Regions from separate parts of the Kitasatospora sp. NBC_01287 genome, predicted to be linked through region 2. Evidence: riboswitches for the same ligand, from Rfam matches in the RefSeq annotation. Region 2 holds a riboswitch; each other region holds the start of a gene.
What was found. Region 2 has a riboswitch for cobalamin ahead of OG455_RS15125 (ribonucleoside-diphosphate reductase subunit alpha). Riboswitches for the same ligand answer to the same signal wherever they lie in the genome.
Positions count from the first base shown of each region.

Region 1 (4,740 bases), 870 kb from region 2:
CCGGCGGGGCGAGCTCGGCGGGGCCGGGGAAGCCCTCGGGCAGCGGCAGGCGGCCGCGGCCGGGGGCGGGCTTGGGGGTGCGCCGGCGAGCGGCGGCGGGGCGGCCCGGCTGCACGCTGTCGGCGCGGCGGGCCGTTCCGGGTAGACGGGTCACCGTCGCGCCGGTACCCGTGGTCGGCGGGAGCGGGGCATCACGGTCGCGCGGATTCCGAGACGTCACGCCGTGCAGTCTTCCCCGTGTACGGGGCTTCTGTCACATCGAGTTCGGCGCGTCTTCGACCGACTGGGGTGGCCGGGGTGGCCGACTCGGGGCAAGAGCGGCCAAACCGGGCCCGGCGGCGCCGTGGTGACCTGTGCACGACAGTAGACGGGGGCACGCACCGTGGTCAAGGGGTGACCGAGCGCGCGCGGGAGTGGGAGCCGGGCGACCTCAGAGCAGCGGGGTGAGGTAGCGGCGCAGCGCCTCCTCGTAGCCGCGCGGGTCGGCGTTCCAGAGCGCCGCGTGCCCGGCGTCGGGGATGCTGCGCAGGCTGACCAGATCCGGGCGCAGTTCGGCCAGCCGGCGGGCGGCGGCGAACGGCGCCACGGCGTCCTGCGGGCTGTGCAGCAGCAGGGTGGGGACGGCCAGCTCGGCACCGTCGGCGAGCCGGGCGAAGCCTGCCGGGTCGACCCCGGTGCGCCCCTCGGCCGCCCAGGCGCCCAGCTGCCCGGCGACCGCGCCGGGCACCCCGGCCCGGGCCGCGACCCCGCGCACCGAGGCCGACCAGTCCAGCACCGGCGAGTCGAGGATCAACCCGGCCAGCTCGTGGCGGTACCCGGACTCGGCGGCGGTGCGCAGCACGGTGGCGGCACCGACCGACCAGCCGTAGAGCACGATCCGTCCGGCGCCGGCCTCCTTGGCGAAGTGGATCGCCGCCTCGACGTCGCGCCACTCGGTCTCGCCGAAGTGCCCGATCCCGTCCGGCGAGGCGGGCGCCCCCTGGTCGCCCCGGTAGCTGACCACCAGCGCGGGCAGGTTGAGCCGCTTGAGCAGTGGCAGCACCGGCAGGGCCTGGCGGCGGTCGGCCAGCCGTCCGTGCACCGCGATCACCCAGGTGCCGCGCACCGCCGGGACGTACCAGGCGGGCAGCGCGCCGAGCTCGCCGTCGACCAGCACGTCCATGTAGTCCAGGCCGCAGGCCGAGCCCGGGTCGCCGCGCAGCACCCGGGGGCTCAGCTCGACCTCGGTGCCGGCCGTCAGCGGGCTGCCGGCGGTGAGTTCCAGGCGGCGGGTGACGCTCTGCGGGCCGGTGCGCAGCACCTTGCCGACCACCGCGTGGCCGCCGGGCCAGTCCAGCGCGTAGCGGCCGCGCCTGGCACTGGCCACGGTGCGGGTCAGCGTGACCTCCCCGGCGGCGAGCTCGTGCACCCGCAGCACGGGCTCGCCCACCGGCTCGCCGCTCGCGGAGCGCTCGGGGCGCAGGCTCAGATCCGAGACCCGGCGCCCGATCAGCAGGGCGGCCGCGCCCGCCGCGGCGGCGACGGCGGTGGCTGCGACGACGGCGGTTCCCCAGCGCATGGCTCTCCCCAGAGTGGTGACGGCAGGTCGGAGACGACCTGCCCAGTCCACCGCGCGCCATGCCACCCGGCCACCGCAACGCCGCCGTCCGGGCGCCGTCCAAGATGCCGCCCGAGTGCCGCCCGAGTGCCGCCCCGGGGTGTCTCAGACCCGCAGGCCGCCGGTGTCCTCGCGGGTCAGCAGGCTCCAGAAGCGGTCGACCGGCTCCTGCTCCGGCTCCGCCGGCCGGGGCGCGGCCGGGGCGGCGGGGCCCCAGCTGCCCGTGCCCCAGTGACCGCTCACCTGGTACTCGCTCCGCAGCGCCGCCAGTACCCGGCCCAGGGTGTCGCGGTGCACCGGCACCAGCTCGGCGACCGCCTTCAGCTGCGCCTGCCAGCGGCCGTCCACGCACTGGCGCAGCCGGTCCACCAGCTCCTGCTCGGCGCCCCGCACCCGGACCAGGTCGCGCAGCGTCAGGCCGAGCACCTCGGCCAGCGCGGCGCCCTGCTCCTCGCTGCCGGTCCAGCGGCCGGTCCGCTCCACGGCGGCGTAGGCGCGCGGGTCCATCCCGATCCGGGTCGCGGTCTGCTCCTGGTTGAGCTCCCGGGCCACCCGGAAGTCGCGCAGCGAGTCGGGGGCCACGCCCATCAGCTGCGCCGCCGGGCACCACAGCGCGCGGGCCAGCGCGATGAACTCCTCCTCGGTCGGGCGGATCTCCCCGCTCTCCCAGCCGATCACGTGGCCGGGCAGCAGCCGCACCCCGTGCGCGGCCAGGCCCTGGGCGACCTGCTCGGGGGTCAGGCCGAGACCGACGCGATGAGCGCGGGCGGCCCGGGGGGAGAACGGGACCGGGGTGGGGGCCGGCGGCCGGCTTCTTCGCATGGGCCGACGCTAGGGCCGGGGTCGACCCGCCCCCAGTCGCCGAACACACGAAGCCGCGCGACGGGCCCGGGGCCGCCCTTGGACGATTCACCAGCGCCCGGCGCCCCGGCCGCGCCGCTACTCGGAGGTAGCAACGGTTCCGCTGCTCCGGCCCGTCGTGTGATCAACCAGTCCCGGGGCCTGGTTGACTCCCGCTTCGCACGCGTGATGGGATCCGTTGGCCAAACGGAGGCAAGTAGAGGAAGCCGGTGCGAATCCGGCGCGGTCCCGCCACTGTCACCGGGGAGCACGCCCGACGCACGGTCACGGCGGCCCGCCACAGGGTCGTTGGAAGGCCCGGGTGTGCGTTCTACCACCCGGGGAAGCCAGGAGACTCTCGCCGCCGGTACGTCGATCCAGGGCGAGGACCCTGAGTGAGGACACGCGACACATGGCGGGGGTTCCCCACCGCGCGCTGCCGTACGCCCTGGGCGCCCTGGCCGGCTATGCCGCCGACGCCCGCTTCGGCGATCCCCGGCGCGGCCACCCGGTGGCCTTCTTCGGGCGCGCGGCCGCCCGGCTGGAGCGCGCGCTCTGGCGCGATGACCGCGGCGCCGGCGCGCTGCACACCGCACTCTGCGTGGGCGCGGTGGCGGGCGGTGCCGCCGGGATCGGACGGCTGCTGGGACGGGAGAGCGCCGCGCTGACGGCCGCCGCCACCTGGACGGTGCTCGGCGGCAGCTCGCTGGCCCGCGAGGCCCGCACCATCGGCGACGCGCTGTCGGCCGGCGACCTGGCGGCCGCCAGGCAGCGGCTGCCGCACCTGTGCGGGCGCGACCCGAGCGAACTGGACGAGCAGCAGATCGCCCGCGCCGTGGTCGAGTCGGTGGCAGAGAACACCGCCGACGCGGTGGTCAACGCCCTGGTCTGGGGCGCGCTCGCGGGCGCGCCCGGCCTGCTCGCCTTCCGCGCCGTCAACACGCTGGACGCGATGGTCGGCCACAAGTCGGCGAGGTACCGCCGGTTCGGCTGGGCCGCGGCCCGACTGGACGACGTGGCCGGCTGGCCGGGCGCCCGGCTGACCGCGCTGCTCACGGTGGCGGCCGCCGAGGACCGCGGCCGGGCCTGGCGCGTCTGGCGCCGGGACGGCGGCGCGCACCCGAGCCCGAACGCCGGGCAGGCCGAGTCCGCCTTCGCCGGCGCGCTCGGCGTGCGCCTGGGCGGGACGCTGCGGTACGGGGAGCACGTGGAGCACCGCCCGGTGCTGGGCGGCGGGCAGCGCCCGGTGGCGGTGGCGGACATCGAACGGGCCTGCCGGCTGTCGCGCCGGGTCGGGCTGCTCGCGCTGGGGACGACGGTGGCGCTGCGGTTCGCCGTGCCCGTACGGAGGGGACGACGGAGATGAGCAACGCGCTGCTGGTGGCGGGCACCACCTCGGACGCCGGGAAGAGCGTGGTCACCGCCGGGATCTGCCGCTGGCTGGTCCGCCGGGGCGTCAAGGTGGCCCCGTTCAAGGCCCAGAACATGTCACTCAACTCGATGGTCACGCTGGACGGCGCCGAGATCGGCCGGGCCCAGGTGATGCAGGCGCAGGCCGCCCGGGTCGAGCCCGAGGCCGCGATGAACCCGGTGCTGCTCAAGCCCGGGGCGGACGGGCGCAGCCAGGTGGTGCTGCTCGGCCGGCCGGTCGCCGAGGTCGGCGCGCTCGACTACCGCGAGCGCAAGCCGTACCTGCTGGAGCGCTCGCTGGAGTGCCTGGCCGACCTGCGGCGCCGCTTCGACGTGGTGGTCTGCGAGGGCGCCGGCTCGCCGGCCGAGATCAACCTGCGCGACCGCGACATCGCCAACATGGGACTGGCCCGGGCCGCCGAGCTGCCGGTGGTGGTGGTCGGCGACATCGACCGCGGTGGCGTCTTCGCCGCGATGTTCGGCACCCTGGCGCTGCTCTCGCCCGAGGACCAGCGGCTGGTGGCGGGCTGGCTGGTGAACAAGTTCCGCGGCGACGCCCGGCTGCTGAAGCCCGGCCTGGACATGCTGCACGAGCTGACCGGCCGTCCGGTGCTCGGCACCCTGCCGATGCTGAAGGGCCTGTGGCTGGACGCCGAGGACTCGCTCGACCTCACCACGGCGGTGGACCGCGAGGACACCGCCGGGCCGTTCGGCGCCGACGTGCTGCGGGTGGCCGTGCTGCGCTTCCCGCGGCTGTCCAACTTCACCGACCTGGACGCGCTGGCCCAGGAGCCCGGGGTGCTGGTGCGCTGGGCCACCAGGCCCGAGGAGCTGGCCGACGCCGACCTGGTGGTGCTGCCCGGCACCCGGGCCACCGTCGCCGACCTGGCCTG
Region 1 covers NZ_JAPEPB010000001.1:2,747,808-2,752,547, forward strand. Annotated here, with positions in the region: gene OG455_RS11430 (hypothetical protein) at 1-154, opposite strand, end outside; gene OG455_RS11435 (alpha/beta hydrolase) at 431-1,558, opposite strand; gene OG455_RS11440 (helix-turn-helix transcriptional regulator) at 1,703-2,419, opposite strand; cobalamin riboswitch at 2,657-2,795, shown strand; gene OG455_RS11445 (cobalamin biosynthesis protein) at 2,850-3,803, shown strand; gene OG455_RS11450 (cobyric acid synthase) at 3,800-4,740, shown strand, end outside.
Region 1: it holds a riboswitch for cobalamin, as region 2 does, so the genes downstream of both, OG455_RS11445 (cobalamin biosynthesis protein) here and OG455_RS15125 (ribonucleoside-diphosphate reductase subunit alpha) in region 2, are expected to answer to the same signal.

Region 2 (4,740 bases):
TAGCGCATCGGACGCAGGGTCAGTTCGAAGCCCGGGTCGAGCAGCATCTTCTGGCGGCCCTCGGGCTGGTCGAGGGGGGCGGAACTCACTGGCAGGCCTCGCAGGACTCGGGGTTCTCCAGGGAGCAGGCGATGGCGTCCTGCTCGGCCTGGCTCAGCGTGGGAGCGGGGACGCCCGCGGTGGGGCCGCTGACCGGCACGGCCGCGGGGCGGGCGGCGCCGGAGGCCGCCTGGGCGATCCGGGTGGCCGGGCGCGAGCGCAGGTAGTAGGTGGTCTTGAGACCGACCTTCCAGGCGTAGGCGTACATCGAGCTGAGCTTGCCGATGGTCGGCGCGGCCATGAAGAGGTTCAGCGACTGGCTCTGGTCCAGGTACGGCTGGCGGGCGGCGGCCAGGTCGATCAGCGCGCGCTGCGGCAGCTCCCAGGCGGTGCGGTAGCGCGAGCGCAGCTCGGCCGGCAGCCAGGAGAGCTCCTGCACCGAGCCGTTGGCCTCGCGCAGCGCGTCGCGGGTCTGCTGGTCCCAGACGCCCAGCTCCTTCAGCTCGCGCACCAGGTACGGGTTGACCTGGAGGAACTCGCCGGAGAGGGTCTCGCGCTTGAAGAGGTTGGAGACCTGCGGCTCGATGCACTCGTAGACGCCGGCGATCGAGGCGATGGTCGCGGTCGGCGCGATCGCCAGCAGCAGCGAGTTGCGCAGGCCGGTGCGGGCGATGGTGGCGCGCAGCGCCTCCCAGCGCTCGGTCCACTGCGGGGTGGCGTCGGCGAAGTGGTCGATGTGCAGCTGGCCGCGGGCCGCGCGGGTCTCGGCGTAGGCCGGGTGCTGCCCGAACTGCTCGGCGAGCTCGCTGGAGCGCTCGTAGGCGGTCAGCATGATCCGCTCGGCGATCAGCGTGGACAGCTTCTTGGCCTCGGCGGAGTCGAAGTCCAGGCCCAGCTGGAAGAAGACGTCCTGCAGGCCCATCACGCCCAGGCCCACCGGGCGCCAGCGGGAGTTGGAGGTGGCGGCTTCGCCGGTCGGGTAGAAGTTGATGTCCACCACCCGGTCCAGGAAGGTGACGGCGGTGCGCACGGTGGCGTCCAGCCGCTGCCAGTCCATGGCGGTGAGCAGGTCGGTGGCGGTCGCGCCGGCGGCCACGTGGGCGCCGAGGTTGACCGAGCCCAGGTTGCAGACCGCGGTCTCGGAGTCGTCGGTGACCTCCAGGATCTCGGTGCACAGGTTGGAGGAGTGCACCGTGCGGCCGGGCAGCGCGGTCTGGTTGGCGGCGCGGTTGGCGGCGTCCTTGAAGGTCATCCAGCCGTTGCCGGTCTGCGCCAGGGTGCGCATCATCCGGGCGTAGAGGGTCTGCGCGGGGATGCTGCGGACGGCCTTGCCGGCCTGCTCGGCCTTGAGGTACGCCTCGTCGAACTCCTCGCCCCACAGGTCGACCAGCTCGGGCACGTCGGCCGGGGAGAAGAGCGACCAGTCGGCGTTGGCGTTGACCCGGCGCATGAACTCGTCCGGGATCCAGTGCGCCAGGTTGAGGTTGTGGGTGCGGCGGGCCTCCTCGCCGGTGCTGTCGCGCAGTTCGAGGAACTCCTCGATGTCCGCGTGCCAGGTCTCCAGGTAGACGCAGGCCGCGCCCTTGCGGCGGCCGCCCTGGTTGACGGCGGCGACCGAGGAGTCCAGGGTGCGCAGGAACGGCACGATGCCGTTGGACTGGCCGTTGGTGCCGCGGATCAGGCTGCCGCGCGAGCGGATCCGGGAGTAGGACAGGCCGATGCCGCCGGCGTGCTTGGAGAGCCGGGCGATCTGCGCGTAGCGCGAGTAGATCGAGTCCAGGTTGTCCAGCGGCGAGTCCAGCAGGTAGCAGCTGGACATCTGCGGGTGCCGGGTGCCGGAGTTGAAGAGGGTCGGCGAGGAGGTCAGGTACTCCAGCCGGCTCATCAGGCGGTAGAGCTCGGCGACCTCGGCCACCGACTGCTCGTTGTCGCCCACCGCCAGGCCGCAGGCGACCCGGAGCAGGAAGTGCTGCGGGCGCTCGACCACCTTGCGGGTGATCGGGTGGCGCAGCAGGTAGCGGGACTGCACGGTGCGCAGGCCGAAGTACTCGAAGCGGTCGTCGCCCCGCTCGTCGATCAGCGCGTCCAGCGCGGCGGCGTGCTTGGCCACGAAGGCGGCGGTGACCTCGCCGATCAGGCCCTCGGCGTGGCCGACGGCGATCGAGGCGGTGAACGAGGTGGCGCCCTGGCCCACCGCCTCGTCGGCGATCTCCTGGGCCAGCAGCCGGGCGGCCAGCTTCGAGTACTGGGGGTCCTCGGCGATCATCGAAGCGGCGGCGTCCACGGCCAGCCCGCGCAGCTCGGCGAAGTCCGAGCCGGCGTGGCGGCCGCGCAGCGCGGCGGCGGCGACGTGGCCGGGGTCCACCTGGGGGAGGTCGGCGCTCTTGTCGGTGAGCAGCCGAAGCAGTGCCGCACCGGGATCGGTCTGGGTGGCATCGGCGGCGTGTCCCTGTGACGGCAGGGCAACTGAGGCGGCGACGGTCAAGGCGCTCTCTCTCCTGGGGCGGCGGCGGACTGGGGGAGGTCCGTGGCTCGCGCGCGGGGCAGGGGAGATGGGCACGCCGGTCTGCTCCGGCGCGCGCGTCGTCACCCTGGCCTGCCCGCGAGGCCGGACGGTACAGCTGTGCGTGAGAGGCCTCTGCGGGGAGGCCGGGCGGCACACCGTCGGCAGGTATTCGGACTCGCGGAAACCCCATGGGGGCAAGCGCTCACCGCTGCGGGGCAGTCCCGGACTCGCACCGGGTTCCCCTGCGTCGACAGCGAGAGTGAGCATACATGTAGTGGTGGCCGCTTCAAGCAGCACCATATGTAGTGTCGTGCGGAGTGGCGAAGCCAACACTCGATGGTGCCCGGCGTCAGCTGCTGCCGGGTGCCATCTGGACGTTGTGGTCACCCAGGTCGTCCGCCACCGAGGCCCGGCGGGAGGGGTGGACCCGGCTCAGCAGGACCAGTCGGACCCAGGGCAGGCTGTCGGTCCTGGTGGTCTGGAACTGACTGCGGAGCACCTGCGCGGTCTGCGGCGGGAGCGCCGCCAGCGGGTCGGCGGCGGGGCCGGTGGCCACCAGCCAGATCCGGTTGGTGTTCGCCGCGCAGGCGTCCGGGTCGTCGCACTCCTGGGCCGAGTAGAGGCCGATCTCGGCGGCCGACTTCTGCAGCAGGATATCCTTCGGCGCGGTGCGGACGTCGCGCAGCTCGTAGGCCATCGACATCCGCTCCTGCAGCGTCCCGCTGTAGACGATGCCGTCGCCCGGCTGCTGGTCGTGCAGCATGATCCGGGTGAGCCGGTTGTAGTCCGGCTCGCCCGCCAGGTCCTGGTGGGTCGCTCGGATCCCGGGCCAGGCCGTCCAGCCCAGTCCGGCCACCGCGGCGGCGACCAGCACCCAGCTCAGCAGCCGGCGCGGCAGCGCGGGGGCGGCGCCGCTGGTCAGCGGTCCGCCGACCCGGCACACCGCCGCGGCGGCCAGCAGGGTCCAGGCGGGCAGGGTGAAGAGCAGGTAGCGGTTGAGGAAGAGGTGCAGCCAACTCGCGGTGGCGAAGGTGACCAGGGGCGGCAGCAGCGCCCAGGCCGCGAGCAGCGCGGCGTGACGGCGGGCCGCCAGCAGCCCCAGCAGGCCCACGGCCAGCACCGCGAGCCCGACGTGCCAGGAGAGGAAGAGCGTGTCCGGGTAGGCCTTGAGATCGGCCGGCCCGGTCTTGTTCCAGGCGATCTGGGCGCTCTGCGACCGGCCCTGCAGCACCATCGGCACGGTGAGCGAGCCGCCGGCCAGCACCGCGGCGGTGAAGGCCCAGCGCGGGACCAGGTCGGCCCTGCGGGTCCTGGTCAGCACCGCGGCCAGGTGGCCGGCCAGCACCGAGAGGGTCACCAGGTGGGTCCAGCCGAGCAGCGGGATGGTCACCGCGTACCCGACCCAGCTCTTCAGCGAGGGACGGTCCAGGGCCCGGACCAGCAGGTGGGTGGAGGCGATCGCGACCAGGACCGCGAAGGCGTACGGGCGGGCCTCCTGGCCGTACCGGGTGGTGCTGGGCAGGACTGCCAGCAGCAGGCCCGCCAGCAGCCCGGTGGCGGGCGTGAAGAGCCGCCGGCCGAGCAGTGCCAGCCAGCCGGCCGCCACCGCCATGGCGATCGCGGACGGCACCCGCAGCGCGGTGGGCGAGTCGCCGAACAGGTCGATCCAGCCGTGCAGGAACAGGTAGTAGGGCAGCAGCACGATGTCCACGTTGTGGATCAGCTTGCTGAGGTCGCCGATCGACAGGGTGGACGCCCACCAGCTGGCCTGCTCGTCCCGCCACATCTGCCGCTCGCCGATGTCGTGCAGGCAGCTCGCCAGGGCGGCGGCGGCCGGCAGCGCGACCAGCAGGGCGGCGGAGAGCGGTCCGCCGGCGCGGTCGCGGCGCTCGGCCCGGCGCCTGTCCCGGCGGCTGCCCGCGGGGGGCGTGGCGGCCGGGGCCGGCCGCTGCCCGGGGACGGCCGCGAGCTCGGTGGCCGGTGCCTCGTCCAGGCTCATGGGGGAGTCTCCGCTGGGGGGTCGGGTGGCACGGCCGCGGGTCGCCGGCCTGCTGGGCGGGGTCACTGGCGGGTCCAGATCCGGTAGGTGTTGTCGCCGTACTGGGTGTGGAACGGCAGGGTCGCCACCAGGCGGTAGGCGGAACTGCCCCGCAGCGCGTCGGTGATGGCGGTGTCGGCGTCCGGCGTGACGTTCC
Region 2 covers NZ_JAPEPB010000001.1:3,614,338-3,619,077, reverse strand. Annotated here, with positions in the region: gene OG455_RS15130 (ribonucleotide-diphosphate reductase subunit beta) at 1-47, opposite strand, end outside; gene OG455_RS15125 (ribonucleoside-diphosphate reductase subunit alpha) at 86-2,500, opposite strand; cobalamin riboswitch at 2,688-2,818, opposite strand; gene OG455_RS15120 (glycosyltransferase family 39 protein) at 2,895-4,544, opposite strand; gene OG455_RS15115 (glycosyltransferase family 39 protein) at 4,607-4,740, opposite strand, start outside.

Region 3 (4,740 bases), 4.2 Mb from region 2:
GGAGCTCGCTCGCGCACGCCGGGACGGCCTCACTGGAGTCGCTCGCCGACCGCCTGGTCGGCGACGCCCGCCGCTCCACCCACCGGGTGGACGACGTCGCGCTGCTGCTCACCCGGCGCGAGGAGGAGCCGACGAGGGGTGGCGAGTGAGCCCGCGCAGTGTCGTCCGCGCGGTGCCGCCCGCGCGGTGCCGCCCGCACTTGGCGGCGGCGCCCGTGACCCCCGCGGATCAGTCCGTGCGCGGATCGGCGGGCGGGCCGGGCTGCGGCTGACGCGATGGCAACTTCCCACCCGGGCCCAGGCGGTGTGCCCGGATCCGAACGAGCAGCTCCGCCGCCGAGCCGCTCGGCCCCGCCGAGCCCGCCAGTGCCTCTTCGACCTCGGCCAGCAGCGCGTCCACGTCGTTCAGCGCGCGCTTCAAGGCCTGGATCTGCGGGCCCTGGGCGCCGGCCTGGCGGCGGGAGCGGGCCAGGTTCTGGTACTGCTCGACGGGCAGCAGGACCATGTCGACGCCGTCGACGGTCGCCCTGCGGGGTTCCGGGGTCCGGCTCGACTATCGACCTACTCTCGCTCTGACGAGGCGTCAGCCGCCGTCTGCTGGAGGGGAGTCAGCGCAGACCGGCACGGCCGGGCAGCGGGCGCGGGCGGCCGGTGAGCACGCAGTCCCCGCAGAGGGCGCCCGCGCGGTCCGGGGCGGCCCGGTAGATCAGGCAGCAACTGCGACGGCGGAATCCGCCGCCGTCGGCCGTCGGGCCGCCGGCGCCGCGCAGGGGCGGCCGGTCGAGCAGCTGGGTGGCCAGTTCGCCTGCCCGGCCCGCGAGTTCGGGTGCTGTGCGGGCGATCGCCGAGGCCGCGCCGTTGACCGCCGAGGCGACGTTGCCCCAGAGGATGTGCGGGGAGAGCGAGTACGCGCCGGCCGCCGCCACCAGCTCGCGGATCGGCCCGTCGAGCAGGTCCCGGGCCAGCCGGTCCGCGAGCCCGACCGGGTCCCAGGGCTCGCCCGTTTCCGGCTCCTGGTCCGCGCTCGCGCTCGCGCTCGCGCCCGGGTCCTCGCCCGGGTCCCCGCCCGCGCCCCGTCCGGTGGTCCGTCGCGGCAGTGAGAGCGGGAAGGGCCCGCCCGGTACCGGCTGCCACCACGCCCGGCGCGGGTCGAACGGGAGCGCCTCGCCGGTCAGCACACCGACGGCGAAGGCCGGGGAGAGCAGCCGGGAGGCCAGCCCCAGCTGGGTCACCGAGGCGGCCACCCGCTCCTCCACCGCCGTCACCGGCTGCCCGCCGGCCGCCGCGAGGTAGCCGCGCACGGCGGTCACCCGCGCGCGCAGCACCGAGGGGTCATCCAGCAGTTCACCCAGTGCTCGCCAGGGCGCCGGCGGCGGCCCAGGGATGCCGCTCTCCTGGCGGGTCTCGAAGGCGAAGAACGGCCCGAGGGCCGCGACCCGTGCGGGCGTCGCGGCCTTCGGGTCCGGTCGCGCCGGGGCGCACCGGTGGTCCGGCTCGGTCATACCGCCCCGACCGGCTTGGCCCGGACCGGCGTGGCCTGGGACGCCGTCCGCTCCTTCGGGGCGAGCAGGCGCTCGGCCAGCGGGCCGAAGACCAGGCCGAGGACGGCCCAGAGCAGCAGTTGCGCGATCACCGAGTAGAAGCGGAACTCGAACAGCGTGTCGGCCGGGAAGCCGGGGAAGACGATGGTGCCGCCCGGGTCGGTCAGCGGCTGCGGCGTCTCGGTCGCGTGGTGTCCGAACTCACGGACGTTGTCCGACAGTTCGCCGAGCGAGGGGAGCAGCGCCATGATCACGCCGAGCACCACCGCGTAGGCCGCGCCGGCCAGCAGGGTCGCGTTCCAGTTCCCGAACCTGGCCTGCAGTCGCTTGCCCAGCCAGACCGCCGCGATCAGGAAGACGACCGAGCAGAGCACCATGGCGAGGTAGAGGTTGCCCCGGTCGCGGATCGTGTCGGGGTGCCCGATCGACGGCGGGTTCGCCGGGTACTTCACGAACGGCACGAAGTAGATGCCGAGGAAGCCGCCCAGCGCCACCAGCATGGCCAGGGTGCGCGGCCGCAGCTTGCCGACCCGGCCCAGGCAGACGGTGTACGCCACGGCGAACAGCGCGCCCATCGCCATGCCGAAGAAGACCATGCCGACACCGATGCCGATGTTGGCCTGGATGGTGCGGCTGAAGATGTCGGGGCCGGAGTCGGCCATCGGCAGCCCGGCGGCCTTGTCCAGCGTGCTCTGCGCGGCGTCGCGCGCGCTCTCGTAGCTGATCGCGGCGTCGATCTGCGGCTCGGCGAAGATCCGCGCGAAGACGAATGCGAGCAGGCCTGCCACTGCGCCGGCGAGCACGCCGCGCAGGATGAGTCTCTTTTCCATGTCCAGTTGTCCGTACTTCAGTTCGTCGGGCGTCGAGTTCGTCGGGTCCGTCGGTTTCGTCGGGCTCGTCGGGCTCGTCAGTGGCAGGGGAAGCCGAGGAAGTGCCGGGAGTCGTGGACGAACTCGTGGATGTGCATGTCCTTGCCGAAGACGGAGTAGGCGCCCTGGTCGACACCGATGAAGTAGTAGACCGCGAGGGCGATCAGCGCGGTGCCGACCAGCCAGGTCACGGCCTTCGACACCGGCAGCACCACGGGAGTGGGCAGCGCGCTGGAACTGGGCAGACTGGTGCTCACAGGTGAGTCTCCTTCAGGGGATCGTGCGTCCCGCTAGCGTGTGGAGTGCGGTGATGGCGTCGTATCTGACTGGCGCACCGCCCGGGGGCGATCCGCTTCACAGTGGCGCGACCGTGCTGGATTCCCACCAGCTTCCTTACGCCATCACTACCTGAGGCAGGGTAGGGCGCGGCCGATGCGCCGTCAATCGCGCGTCACCGGGATCACCCCCGCCGAGGTCGGCCGGCCCTGGGCCGGCACCGTATCGCCCGCTCCGCTAAGGTTAGGCAAACCTAACTTGAGTGGAGGTGTGGCATGGCTGCCACGCACACCCGTACGACGGGCGCCGACGCGGCGGAGCGGGTCCGCACGGTGCTGGCCGCCGCCGACTCGCTGGCCCTCGCCACCGAGCGCCACAGCTACGACCTGATCGGGGTGCACGCGCTCGACCCGGACGGCGGCCTGACCATGCGGGTGCCGCGGGACACCCCGCTGGCCGCCGAGCACGCCCAGGCCCCCCGCGGCGCGCTGGCCTGCGTGGTCGAGATCACCGACGTCGCGCCGGCTGCCGTGCGTGACCGGGTCCGCGCCCGGGTGACCCTGGTCGGCCGACTGCTGGCGGACGAGCGCGCGTCCGACGCGGCGGACCTCACCCTGCGCCTGGACCTCGCACACGCCACCCTGCGCACGGTCGAGGGCGGCAGCACGGTGGCGCCCGAGGCGTTCACCGCCGCCCGGCCCGATCCGCTGGCCAGGTGCGAGGCGCACCTGCTCACTCATCTGACGGATGATCACCAGGACGTGCTGGCCCTGCTCGCCGGTCTGGTCGGGACTGGGGCCGGGATCGGGGCCGGGGCCCCGCCCGGCCCGGCCCGGGCATGGCCGCTGGCACTGGACCGCCACGGCCTGACGCTGCGGTTGGAGCACCCGCACACCCGGCGCGACGTCCGGCTGCTGTTCCCGACCCCGGCGCGGACCGCCGACCAGGCCGGCGACCGGGTCCGCGCGCTGCTCGACGCCGCTCACCCCTGCCGGCACCACCACCATCACCACGGCGACCAGAACGGACCGGATGCCTCAGCCGGCAGCGGCTCCAGCGGGCCCGCCGGACGGCCGTGACGGGGGCGCCGCGCGGGCCCGTCCTCGACGTGGCCACGATCCTCCGCGCCGCGCCGCTGGCCGCCGCCCTCGCCACACCCCCGGCGCGCCCGGCGGTGGCAGTCCCGGCGGCCTGCCCGAGCACGGCGGCCTGCCCGACTCCGGCGGCCTCAGTGGCGCAGCCGGGTGAGCAATCGGTCGGCCTCGCGGCCGAGTTGGCGCAGCCCGCCGAGGGTGAGCGCTGACCGCGCCGGGGCCAGTGCCCGCAGCGGGGTGTCGAGCAGGCGCGGATCGAGGTACGGCACCCAGCCGGTGGCGCGCGGGTGGTAGCGCGGCGGGCCCAGGCAGAGCCGCTTGGTGACCACCCAGCGGGTCTCCGGACCGGTGTTCGGGCGGGTGGCGTGAAGCTGGTCGCCGGCGAAGACCAGCAGGTCGCCGGCCTCCAGCTCGACCTCCACCGGCTCACCGATCGCCTGGCCGGCCAGCAGCCGTACCCCGTCGTGCCGCAGCGGACGCCGGTACGCCTGCGGCCAGAGTGTCAGGCCGTTGTCCCGCCGCACCCGGCTGACGGCCAGCCAGAGGTTCACCGAGTTGACCGCGGTGTTGAACCAGGAGTCGGTGTGCGCCAGCGTCGGCAGCAGGAAACCGGTGTAGTCGCCCAGTTCCGCCTCCCGGCCGCGCACGGTGGCCTGCGGCGACATGATCCGCACGCCCAGGTGCGAACTCACGTACAGCCGCCGGCGCTGCGGTGGCAGGGCGCCGGCGAAGCGGAGCAGCAGCTGCTCGGCGGCCGGGCGCAAGCGGCGGTCCAACTCGTCGCGGACCGACCGGATCTGCCCCGCGTCGGCCACCAGGTGCAGCTGCTCCAGGCCTGACCGGTCCAACTTCCCGGCGGCCTGCGGCGAGACGGTGGCCGCGACCGAGGCCAGCGCCGCCCGTCGGGCCGACTCGCCCGGGGCGAGCAGGTCCAGCGCACCGCGGACCACCAGCAGCCGCC
Region 3 covers NZ_JAPEPB010000001.1:7,823,223-7,827,962, forward strand. Annotated here, with positions in the region: gene OG455_RS33490 (SpoIIE family protein phosphatase) at 1-149, shown strand, start outside; gene OG455_RS33495 (hypothetical protein) at 229-504, opposite strand; gene OG455_RS33500 ((2Fe-2S)-binding protein) at 608-1,501, opposite strand; gene OG455_RS33505 (CbtA family protein) at 1,498-2,370, opposite strand; gene OG455_RS33510 (CbtB-domain containing protein) at 2,448-2,612, opposite strand; cobalamin riboswitch at 2,704-2,827, opposite strand; gene OG455_RS33515 (DUF2470 domain-containing protein) at 2,961-3,764, shown strand; gene OG455_RS33520 (phytanoyl-CoA dioxygenase family protein) at 3,914-4,740, opposite strand, start outside.
Region 3: it holds a riboswitch for cobalamin, as region 2 does, so the genes downstream of both, OG455_RS33510 (CbtB-domain containing protein) here and OG455_RS15125 (ribonucleoside-diphosphate reductase subunit alpha) in region 2, are expected to answer to the same signal.

Region 4 (4,740 bases), 1.4 Mb from region 2:
GCGGGCCACCGCGCGACCGATGCCGGAGCTGCCGCCGATCACGACGACGCGGGTGCCGGACAGGGTGGTTGAAGCCATGGGTTCATCTCCTGTGGAACAGCTGGATCAGTACGACTCGGATCGAGGGAGTCGGCGGCGTCAGCACGCTCGCCCGCTCGCTTCCGAGAGCAACTCTGGCGGCCGGCGAAGACGGTAGGCAGGCTCGATCTTGTCCTAGGTGTTTCACTCCCTGGCTGGTCCTTCCGGCCGTGGCGGGGCCTGGCGCGGCGGCCCGGGTACGGCCGAGGGCCGGACGGGAGTCCCGTCCGGCCCTCGGCCGTACCCGCGTGCGAGGCGGCGTCAGTCCTTCGGCCAGCGCTGCTCCACCTTCGCCAGCCGCCAGTACGCCAGCGCGGCCGCCCAGACCACCACGAACAGGCCCACGATGACGAAGCCCACGTTGTTGAGGTTGATGCCGGAGATCCAGCCGCTGACCGGGTCGGTCAGGTCGAGCTGCTCGTGCAGCACCCCGACCAGCTCGATGGTGCCGATCAGGAAGGCGACGGCGATGGACAGCCCGGTGATGGTGAGGTTGTAGTACACCTTGCGGACCGGGTTGGAGAACGCCCAGTGGTACGCGAAGTTCATGAAGGTGCCGTCGAGCGTGTCGAACAGGCTCATCCCGGCCGCGAAGAGCAGCGGCAGGCAGAGGATCGCGTACCAGGGCAGGCCGGAGGCGGCGCCGGAGCCGGCCATCACCATCAGCGAGACCTCGGTCGCGGTGTCGAAGCCGATCCCGAAGAGCAGCCCCACCGGGTACATCTGCCCCGGGCGGGTGATCGACTTGGTCAGCCTGCCCAGGACGCGGTTCATGAAGCCGCGGCTGTCCAGGTGCCGCTCCAGCTCGTGCTCGTCGAAGCTGCCCGCGCGCATCGCGCGGAAGACCCGCGCGATGCCGGCCATCGAGACCAGGTTGAGCGCGGCGATCAGGTAGAGGAAGCCGCCGGAGACGCTGGTGCTGACCACGCCGAGCAGCTTGTGCGCACCGGAGTTGTCGTTGGTCAGGGTGCCGACCACCTGGGCGCCGGCGGCGACCAGCCCGGCCAGCACCACCACGATGGTGGAGTGGCCGAGCGCGAACCAGAAGCCGACCGAGACCGGACGCTTGCCGTCGGCCATCAGCTTGCGGGTGGTGTTGTCGATGGCCGCGATGTGGTCGGCGTCGAAGGCGTGCCGCATGCCCAGGGTGTAGGCGGTGATGCCGAGGCCGAGCCCGAAGGCCTGGCTGCCGACGGTGTAGTGGTGCGGCGTCACCAGGGCGATCAGGATGCCGAAGGCCGCCACGTGCATGGCGATGATCACGGACATCAGGCCGCCGGTGCGCAGCCAGTCCCGGCGCTCCCAGCGCAGCGAGAGGACGGGCGCCGACGGGGACGGCGAGGAGGATGGCGACGGGGACGGGGACAGGGAAGACGCGGACGGGGCGCGGGCCGGTAGGGCCTCGGCGGTCGGCGTGGTTTCGGGCAGGGTCATCCGGGGGCAGCCTCTCCAGCACCTCGTGGACAGAGTTCGTCGTGCGGTGCCGTGGCCGGTCTCCTGGCTGACGGGTCCAACACCCCCGTACCCGGCCTTCCCGGACGCCTGACGGCATCCAGTGACCATCCGCCCTGGCGGGCGGGAGCGGTACGAGGATTCCCCGATCACAGTGGCGAGGGCCGCTCCGGACTCCTGTGGCAGGCACAGTGCACCGGTCTTCCCGAACACCACGGCGGGAACACCGTAGAGCCCGGGCGGTGATGTCCACAAGCCTGCGCAGATGCGCAGGTGTTCCGGCGTCCCGGTTTTGGACACCGCTGTCACCGGGGATGAAGATGGGTCCCATGCATCTGGTTCCCGAGGATCGGGCGCACCGGCGCGCCATCGACGAGCACACGGTCTGCGCGGCCATCGCCGGCATCGGCGAGCCCGCGGCCGTGCGCGGCTGGGCCGCGCGCTTCGCCCTGCTCGCCGAACCGGGCCGCCTGGCGCTGCTGCTGGCGATCCACCGGGCCGGGCCGATCGCGGTCTCCGACCTCGCGCTGGCCACCGGGATCAGCGAGACCGCCGTCTCCCAGACCCTGCGCCTGCTGCGGGCCTCGGGCACGGTGGCCGCCGACAAGGACGGCCGGATCGTCCGCTACCACCTGCTCGATCCCGACGTGGCGCCGCTGCTCGACCTGATCCCGCGGCTCCCGCACGACGAGCTTTCCCACGACGAGCTGTCCCACGACGAGCTTTCCCATGGCGGGCTTTCCCACGGCGAGCTGCCCCACAGTGGGCTTTCCCAAGGCGAGCTGCCCCACAAGGGCGCTCCGACCTCGCAGGGCTGACGGCCGCTCCCCCGCAGGTCCCGCTTTCCAAGGTCCTGGCCCTGGTGCTCCAAGTGCCGCTCGAAATTATCGTGGCCGATCGCCCCTGACCCACCGATCCGCACCCGGACTGTCTGACAGAACAGACCGGGGCACTCCCTCCTCGGTCGACCGTGCCCGGTCAGCCTTTCCCCTGCCAGCCCCTCCCCCGGTCAGCTCCTCCCGCCTGTCAGCCCCTCCCCTGTCAGCCCCTCCCCGGTCAGTCCCTCCCCGGTCAGCCTCGGCGCCGAGTGCCCGGGAGCAGCCGCAGGACCGGGCTCGCCAGCTGGTGGGCCAGGCCGCGGGCCACCAGCTTGCGCATGTCGGTCTTGCGCGGCTCGTTGTAGATGACGAAGTCGTCGAAGCGGTGCACCCCGGGCCGCCCGGCCACGGCCACGGTCGCGTCACGGACCGCCACCAGCTGCGCCACGGTCATTTCGGGCACCCGCTCGTCGGGCTGGTAGGTGGCACCGATCGGGTACTCGCCGCCGGGCCGGCGGCTCATCTCGACATGGCAGCCGAGCACATGGGTGACCGGGTGGGTGCCGGCGAACTCCACCATCCGCTCCACGGTCGCGCGGAAGGCGGCGTGGTCCTCCACGTAGAGGCGGCCCGGCAGCACCGTGTCACCGGTGAACAGGATCCCGCTCCAGGGGTCGTAGACGGTGATCGCCGCCCGATGGTGCCCCGGCGAGGGAAGGATCTCCAGCACCCGGCCGCCCAGGTCGAAGGTGACCGTGTCGAGCGGCCGGTCGGGCTCGAAACCGAAGAACGACCCGACGGCCTCGGCCTCGCGCGGCACCACCGTGGTCGCGGGGCGGTCGGCGAACTGGCCGTCGGCGGCCACGTGGTCGCCGTGCCCGTGGGTGTGCGCGACCACCAGCCCGTACGGCTCGCGCCGCCCACCGTGCTCGCCGTGCCCGCCGCGTTCGCCCTGCTCGCCCGGGTGGCGGTCGAGCCACTCGGCCACCAGCCGGTCGACCGTCGCGCGCAGCGGGAAGATGGTGGCGTCGGCCGTCGCGCCGGTGTCCAGCAGCAGGGCCCGGTCGTTGCCGAAGAGCAGGAAGATGAACGGGGCCTCGTAGTTGACCGCCATGCTCTGCCGCAGGATGACGGTGTGCTCATCGTACTGGTGGACCTGGAGCGGCGGGCCGCCACCGCGCCGGGACGCGGTGCCGTGGATCCAGTCGACCGCCAGGGAGCCGGCGCCGGGAGCCCCGGTCACGAAGTCGATCGGGCCGTCAGTCGTCGGTCGCATGCTCGTTCTCCCGCGCTTCGAGGTCGGGCAGCGGAGTCGCCGCCATGAAGTACCGCACGTGGTGCTGTCCGGGGCCCGGCCGCCCGGCCGCCGCGCCCGCCCTGGCGATGTAGGGCGCGAGCAGCGCCTGCCACTGGTCGGCGAGCTCGGCGGCCTCGGCGGCGGAGAGCACCGCCACGGCGGCCAGCAGGGCCGCCGCGGGCGGCCCGTCGGCGCCCGGGACGCCCGCAGCCCCACCGCCGCCGCTCCCCCCGCCATCGGGCGGGCCGGGGCGCCGCTCCTCGCGGGCCGCGTGGTCGAGGATCGCCTGCATCTCCCGCTCCACCACGAGCCGTTCGAGCTGCCGCTTGAGCACCCGGTCACCGCCCGCCCCGACCCGCACGGTCGGTGGCACCTCGGGCACCCGCCACTGGCGCTCACGCCGGTCGCGCCCTGGGCCGGCCTCCTCCACGAACCCGTACTTGGCGAGTTGGCGGAGGTGGAAGGAGCAGTTCGCCTGCGGGACCCCGAGGACCCGCCCGCAGCGCGCGGCCGTCGCGGGGCCGCCCGTGGCCAGCAGCTCCATCAGATCGAGGCGGAGCGGGTGGGCCAGGGCCCGGATCGCCTTGGGATCGCTGATCTCCATATGTCAAAGAGTACTTTGGGATCCGGAGATGTCAACGTCTTCTTTGGCTTCTCCTCGGCGGTGGAATCCCCCGGCACGGCGGCGGGCGACCCGCGTACGCTCCCGCCATGAACGAGGACGGGACCGGCGCGGCCGGTATGGCCGGGCCCTGGACGGACGAGGCCGGGATAAGCGCGACCGGCGCCGGGACGGACGCGCGGTCGCTCTACCACGCGCTGCGGGAGTACGAGGGCGGCGACGCCTGGCGGGCGGTGGTCGCGCCGTGGCTCGCCGGCACCGGGACGGCGTACCGGACGGAGCTGGCGGCTGCCGCCACCCGCCGGCCGTGGTGGACGGGGCCGGGGCGCGACGCGGACAGCAGCGTCCTCGAACACGAGCTCTACGCACTCGGGCGGGTCAGCGACCTGCTGCTGCTCGACTTCCAGCCCGATCCCGACGGCGTCGCCGACCAGCCCTGGGCGCGCGGGCCCGGCCTGAGCCCGGCCGAGTAC
Region 4 covers NZ_JAPEPB010000001.1:2,169,818-2,174,557, forward strand. Annotated here, with positions in the region: gene OG455_RS09130 (SDR family oxidoreductase) at 1-78, opposite strand, end outside; gene OG455_RS09135 (HoxN/HupN/NixA family nickel/cobalt transporter) at 340-1,512, opposite strand; cobalamin riboswitch at 1,548-1,762, opposite strand; gene OG455_RS09140 (metalloregulator ArsR/SmtB family transcription factor) at 1,860-2,348, shown strand; gene OG455_RS09145 (MBL fold metallo-hydrolase) at 2,602-3,624, opposite strand; gene OG455_RS09150 (helix-turn-helix domain-containing protein) at 3,608-4,249, opposite strand; gene OG455_RS09155 (hypothetical protein) at 4,357-4,740, shown strand, end outside.
Region 4: it holds a riboswitch for cobalamin, as region 2 does, so the genes downstream of both, OG455_RS09135 (HoxN/HupN/NixA family nickel/cobalt transporter) here and OG455_RS15125 (ribonucleoside-diphosphate reductase subunit alpha) in region 2, are expected to answer to the same signal.